DNA from 2 places in the Aliiroseovarius sp. ABM4_368 genome. Region 2 is predicted to be linked to the other one. Evidence: riboswitches for the same ligand, from Rfam matches in the RefSeq annotation. Region 2 holds a riboswitch; the other holds the start of a gene.
What was found. Region 2 has a riboswitch for FMN ahead of ACXAH3_RS10705 (DMT family transporter). Riboswitches for the same ligand answer to the same signal wherever they lie in the genome.
Positions count from the first base shown of each region.

Region 1: it holds a riboswitch for FMN, as region 2 does, so the genes downstream of both, ACXAH3_RS15655 (6,7-dimethyl-8-ribityllumazine synthase) here and ACXAH3_RS10705 (DMT family transporter) in region 2, are expected to answer to the same signal.

Region 1 is NZ_JBSWYR010000007.1:10,375-13,785, forward strand. Features, by position in the region: gene ACXAH3_RS15645 (FGGY family carbohydrate kinase) at 1-109, shown strand, start outside; gene ACXAH3_RS15650 (sugar-binding transcriptional regulator) at 149-1,099, shown strand; gene ACXAH3_RS15655 (6,7-dimethyl-8-ribityllumazine synthase) at 1,165-1,632, opposite strand; FMN riboswitch at 1,703-1,833, opposite strand; gene ACXAH3_RS15660 (ISNCY family transposase) at 2,308-3,411, opposite strand, start outside.
Region 2 is NZ_JBSWYR010000003.1:274,602-278,012, reverse strand. Features, by position in the region: gene ACXAH3_RS10710 (Hsp20 family protein) at 1-334, shown strand, start outside; gene ACXAH3_RS10705 (DMT family transporter) at 388-1,266, opposite strand; FMN riboswitch at 1,339-1,487, opposite strand; gene ACXAH3_RS10700 (vWA domain-containing protein) at 1,961-3,411, opposite strand, start outside.

The DNA.
Region 1 (3,411 bases), on a different contig from region 2:
ACTTTCCAACGATGGTGCCGAAATTACGCCGCGCATCGCGCTTGAAAAAAGAGAAACCGACTTAAAAACTTGGAGAAACGCTGTTGCTCGGACGGTCGCTCCAGTGTAGCGAATAAATATTCACCTATGTGGTCAACTTGGAGCCAGTATGTCCCGTGTAAACGAATTACGCCTGATCGCCCGCGTTGCCCAGATGTATCACGTCGAAAACCAACGCCAGGCTGATATCGCGTCACACCTGCGCATATCTCAGGCTACTGTCTCGCGGATGCTGAAGAAGGCGCAGGAAGAGGAAATCGTGCGCACCACGGTTGTCTCTCCATCCGGAACTTACGCCGAACTCGAAGCCGCGTTGAGACATCAGTTCGGGCTGTCTGAAGCGATTGTCGTCGAATGCACCGAAGATCGCGACGGTGCGATTATGGCAAGAATTGGTGAAGCCGCTGCGCATTTCGTCGAAGCGACCCTACAAACAGGCGAGATCATCGGCGTATCAAGCTGGTCCGAAACTATTTTGCGCATGGTCGAGAACATTCACCCGATGAAGTCGGGCAAAGCCAAATCTGTTGTCCAGACGCTCGGCGGCATGGGCAACCCAACCGTGCAGATGCATGCCAACCAATTGACGGCCCGGCTTGCAAAACTCTCTGGCGCCGAGGCCCATGTGCTGAGTGCCCCGGGTGTTGCGCAATCGCGTGAGGCAAAACTTGTCTTAGTTGGGGATCCTTTTGTTCGCGAAACAGTGGACCTATTTGCGCGCATCACCCTCGCGATTGTCGGGATCGGTGCGGTTGAGCCCTCGGGGATGCTTTCAAGAAGCGGCAATGTCTTTTCGTCGCGCGAATTGGCCGAGGTTGCAGATATGGGTGGCGTTGGAGACATGAGCCTTCGGTTTTATGATGCAAACGGCGCCTACGTTAAAACGCCTCTGGATGACCGGGTCATCGGCATCACTCTTGAGGAGTTGGACAAGGTTGACCGGGTGATGGCCTTGGCTGGCGGAAAAGCCAAAACCGAAGCCATCCGCGGCGCCCTGAACACCGGAATCATCGACTTGCTGATCACGGATAAATTCACCGCAGAACGGTTGGTCTCCTAGAACCGTACGTCCGCATCTACGGCATAGAAAAGAGCGCCGCGACCACGCCGCGCCGCCCTGTCACCTCAGGCGGCAGCTGTGGTGTTCAATTGCAAGCTCTTATGCAGCGCAGCAACCTCTCTTGCTGCATCAGCCGCTTCACGCCCCTTCTTTATGAAATGATCATAGAAGAACGCTTGGTGCTCGTCGGTTGGTTGGAAATGATGTGGAGTCAGCGATACGGACAGTACGGGAACACCGGTTTTCATGCTAGCCTCCATCAGTCCTGTGACAACGGCTTGCGCCACAAAATCATGGCGATATATGCCGCCATCGACAACCAACGCCGCCGCAACAATTGCGCCGTAGTCACCGGTTTCCGCCAGTCTTTGTGCCAGCAGGGGCATCTCGAAAGCGCCAGGCACGTCATGGGTATCAATCACGGCATTGATGCCAATTTCCGTGAGTCGCTGCTCGAACCCGACACGTGCCTGATCGACGATGTCAGCGTGCCAGCGCGCCTTGATGAAGGCGAATTTGGGGGATTTTGTCATAGCTCTAGGTCCTTTCTATATGACAGAATCCCAGAGCGCAGAGAAGCACCTGCGCCAGCAGGCGCATGCACTCCATTCTCTCTCATCCGGACTATGACCGTCGGCCCCGGAATTTCACCGGATCTGCTGACCCATCCCTAAGAATGGCGCTCGCGGGCTATCACCGCCGGTGGGGAATTTCACCCCGCCCTGAGAATGGTATTTCGATATTTTCGAGCTATAAAAATGTCAATGCCGTTGATGAAACCAATGCAAACTTCGCGTCGTTGGAAGTTTCAATTCGGTCCAGCTGAAACGCGTGATTGACTGCGTCCCTATACAAATTCTTAGCCGTGCGTGGCATGGGTTTTTGACCCACAGCATGTGTTGCAGGGCTTCCTCCACATTCAATATGTGGTTTTGGGACCAGAGATCTGCACAAACGGGTGCTTGTCGCTGCGGAAGTACAGGGCAGCTTTGTCCTGCGCCTCGATGGTCGAAACTGACCGCAGCGAAAGGATGGATTGGATTGGTCGGTTTTGACGTTTTTGAAGGTCCGGTTCGATGAAATTCGCTGCACCAACAAAAAGATGTTGCCGCACAGGCAAGGAAATGCTGCGCTAGCAATAGCCGCGTGAGCAAAAGGCGGGTTTGTCCCGCAATGCGGACATTCTCCAGCACCTGTTTGAACGTCCGCTATCGGTCACTCTGAGCCACCGCGACCTCGGGAGCAATCTTCTTTCTGGCTCGGGATCCAGATGGCCGACCGGGTTTGCGTCCATTCGGTTGATACCCCATCCTTTCAGAGTTTGTTCTAACCTTGGGTTTAGACGGAGCTGCATCTTGCAATTCCTTTACATGAGCCAACACTGCGCCGAGGCGCTTGTTCTCGGTGACGGCCGCATGGGTTATGCGCTGATCCATGTCGAAGATTTTGTAGGGCAGGGGCTTTCCCTTCCAGCGCACTTCGAACCGGCCATCCACGAACGCATAGGTGTCCACGTGTTTGCCCACCAGACCGCGTGACGTGTCGCTTTCTTCGAGCATGATCGGTTTGCGATCATAGGAGAATGTCAGCTGCTTTCCGACATAGCGTTTGTCCCGCCAGCACAGCACATCATCGAGCCGATCTGGCTCGATATTTAAAGCGCGATGCAGATTGTCTGGCTTGGCCGGGGGTCTTGCAAACTTAGCGTTGAAACGCGTCTTGAAGCCCTCCAGAAAAGCGTTGCCTTCCTTCATATCGGATATCCCGGCAAGCCGCAGCTCTTTCACCAGCCGGTCCTGAAGCGTTCGGTTGGCGCGTTCAACACGGCCCTTGGCCTGGGAACTGTTTGCACAAAGAATCTCGATGTTGAGCTCGCTTAGGGCACGACCAAACTGAGTCATACCAGCACCGCCTTTGGCGTCATCCTTTGAAACCCGAAATACCGAATGCTTGTCGCTATAGAAGGCAACAGGGCGGCCGTGCCGAAGCAGATAGCCTTCCAGAGCTTCAAAGTAGCTGAAGGTGCTCTCAGATTTAACAAAGCGCAATTCCATCAACGTGCTGGTGGCATCGTCGATGAAGACGAGCAGGGTGCAGGGATCGCCCCGATCCTCAAACCAACGATGATCAGACCCGTCGATCTGGATCAGCTCGCCAAAGCATTCCCGTCGTAGCCGAGGCTGGTGAAAGGTACGGCGTTGTTTGCGTGACAGCCATATCCCATCCTCCTGCATCCACTTGCGCAGGGTCTCGCGTGAAACCTTGAACCCGTGGTACTGTTCAAGCATCTCAGCCGCCAAGGTTGGTCCAAA
Region 2 (3,411 bases):
TATCGAGAAAACCGACGAAGACGCTTGGCGCATCTCGGTTGCTGTGGCTGGGTTCACCGAAGACGAACTGTCGGTCGAGCTGCGTGACAAAGCGTTGTTCGTCTCGGCCAAGAAAGCCGCGGAGGACGAACGCACCTATCTGCACCGTGGCATCGCGACACGTGCGTTCGAACGTCGCTTCCATCTGGCCGATCACGTCCGTGTCTCGGGCGCGACCCATGAGAACGGCATGCTGCATATCGACCTGATCCGCGAAGTGCCAGAGGCGCTGAAACCGCGTCGGATCGAGATTGCTGGTAAGAATGACGTCGAAGCCAAGGCCATCGAAGCCTGATCTGACACCTCAGATGTACCGAAGGGCGCGGAGCTTTCCGCGCCCTTTTTGTATCAGGTCGCTTGGCGTCGTTCCTGTTCCAACAACCAGAAGCTGGCCGCCAGAATGACCGCCGTACCGACCCACATGGACCCGGTGGGCAGGAAGCCAAAGACGGCGAACCCCAGCAGCACGTTGAACACCAGTTTCAGGTGGTCAAATGGTTGAAGGAACGCCGCATCCGCCATCGCATAGGCGCGGGCGAGCACGTGTTGGGCAAAGGCCGTCAGAAGCCCGGCGCCGACCACCAGCCATATGGCGTTCGGGGGCAGGGCGAACCCGGTGCCAAGCGCCAGACCCGCGTTGATCGGGCTGAGCAGCAGCAGCAGGTAAATGGTGATCGTTTCGGTGCTGTCGCGATGGGTCAGGAATTTCGTCACGACCGAGCTTGCCGCCCACAGTGCGGCTGCCCCCACTGGAAGAAGGGCGGCCAGTTGGAAGCGATCCGACCACGGTTCCAATATGATCGCCCCGCCGATGATGCCCAGAACAACGGCGCCCCAACGATGGATGGACACATGCTCGCGCAAGACCAGCCCCGCGCCGAGTGTCACAAAGAACGGTGACAGCAGGATCAGCGCTATCGCCTGCCAGATCGGCACATGGGCCAGTCCCAGCGTCCAAAGCTGTACGCCACCCGCTGCCAAGGCGACCCGCAGCACGTGTAGCCACACCTGCCCGGTTTTCATCACCGCCGCGCGGTGGCGAAACACCCATGGTAGGTAAAAACCAAGCGCAATCAGATATTGCCAGAAGGTTACGGCAGGGGCCGACGCGCCCTTGCCCATGGTTGCCGATTGCAACCCGGTATTGACCAGCGCAAATGTAGCGCCTGCCAAAACCATAAGCCCCGCCGCGCGGGCAGGTTGAGTAAGATAAGTTGACTGAGTCATGCGAGTTGTCCTTTCTTCCTTACGCAATGACCCAAGGCAGAAGGACAGGGCACACGGATCCCGTGTACCCTAACCCATTCTCTTCCATCCGGACTGTAACCGTCGGCTCTGGAGTCGCACCAGATCTGCTGTCACCCCCCAAAGGGGGCCGCTCGCGGGCTTGAAACGCATAACGCTCCTTTACCGCCGGTGGGGAATTCCGCCCCGCCCTGAGAATGTCACTGCCCCGGTTGGGGCAGCGTCGAGGAAAGTAGGGTGGGGGAGGGGGAGGGTCAAGAGTGTCGCGCCTTTGCTCCTGAAACTTGCTTGGATGCCAGCAATGGTTTTTTGTGGTGTATGGGCGCTGATCGTTCGCAAATGAACTTGAGCTAGGTCACAGAAGTTGAGCACAAATCCAAACGAAGACAGAAAACTGCGCGACGCAGTGATAGGCATGGTTGCTGTGTGCATTTCGCTTCCGCTTATCACTCTAGATTTTCTTCGCGTGATCGAGCCTTTCAGCTTGGATTTCCTGTTAAACGCACTAGGCGTGTCGCAGGGATGGAGTATGATCCTCACCGTACTTGTGTATTCCATTGGCGTTGCGACAGTGATTGAGCTGATCTGGCCAAGATCTGGGCGCAAGTCAAAGAACCCTGATCCGTAAAAAGACACGAGGGAGCCGAAGCCCCCTCGCGTTGGATGCCAAGCACCCTTACTTGGACAGGCTTTCCGCAAGGCGTATCAAGGTGACGGCCTCGGCGCGATAGCCATAGGGGTCGTCGCCTTTGGCACCATTGGCCAAGGCGATCGCGTCAGCATAGCTCCAGTCGCCCAGATACTTATCCTCGCGCAGCAATTGGCCAAAGCCTGCGATGGCGGCCGCAAACCTTTGCTCTGGGTTCGCATCAAACGCGCCTGCGACAATCGGTGTTTCGATCAGCGTGCTGGTATCTTCACCCGGCTGTTTATAGCGCAGCTTCAGGAAGCCCAGTTCGTCACTGTCTGTGGCATCCGGCGCGGGCGCATAGCGCAACGCGTCGGTCAGTACGGCGTCCGACCCGACGGGCGTCACCTCGTAAATTGCGGTGACTTGGTGACCGGCCCCAATCTCGCCTGCATCAACCTTGTCGTTGTTGAAATCCTCGCGCGCCAAGGCGCGGGTTTCATAGCCGATCAGGCGGTATTCAGCGACTTGAGCGGGATTGAACTCGACTTGAATTTTTACATCATTCGCTAGCGGGAACAACGCGCCGGACAGCTGGTCCACCAGCACTTTTCGCGCTTCCCCAAGCGTGTCTATATAAGCCGCCTGACCATTGCCGTTCTGTGCTAGCGCCTGCATCGTCGCGTCATCCAGATTGTCGCGCCCAAAGCCGAGGACGGAAAGATAGGTGCCGCTGTCGCGTTTCTTCTCGATGAAATCCTTCAACTGTTCGGGGTCATGAATGCCCACGTTGAAATCGCCATCGGTGGCCAGAAGCACCCGCCCCACATCGCCGTCGTCATACATCTGTTCAGCCACCTGATAGGCCAGCGCGATCCCTTCCGCGCCCGCGGTTGAGCCTCCGGCCCCCAAGCGGTCCAAGGCGGACAGGATTTTCGTGCGCTCGGCGGCTTTCGTCGGCTCAAGCACCTGACCCGCGCTGCCCGCATAGGCTACGATTGCGACCTCGTCCTCGGGGCGCAGTTCGGACAGCATCAGACGCAGGCTTTGCTTCAAGAGCGGCAGCTTGTCGGCGTCTGACATCGACCCGGATGTGTCGATCAGGAAGACGAGATTCAGGGGCGGGCGTTCGGTGACCTCTTGCCCTTGAATGCCGATCTGTACCAACTGCGTTCCGGCGTTCCACGGGGTTTGCATCGTCGTGACGGTCGGCGCAAAGGGATGCGGGCCGTCGGGGGCGGGGTAGGCGTAGGGGAAATAGTTCACCATTTCCTCGATCCGCACCGCGTCGGGGTTCGGCATATAGCCCGATTTCAGATCACGCCGAACAACTGCATAGCTGGCCGTGTCCACGTCGATAGAGAAGGTCGAGACTGGCTCTTCCGACGTGATTTTTAGGGGCGAGGGGGCTTCGTTGGCGTATTCTTCGCCGCCCGCGTCACCGGGCATCGGCAAGATCGATATTTCCTCTTCAAAGATCATGCGGTCCGAATCCGCAA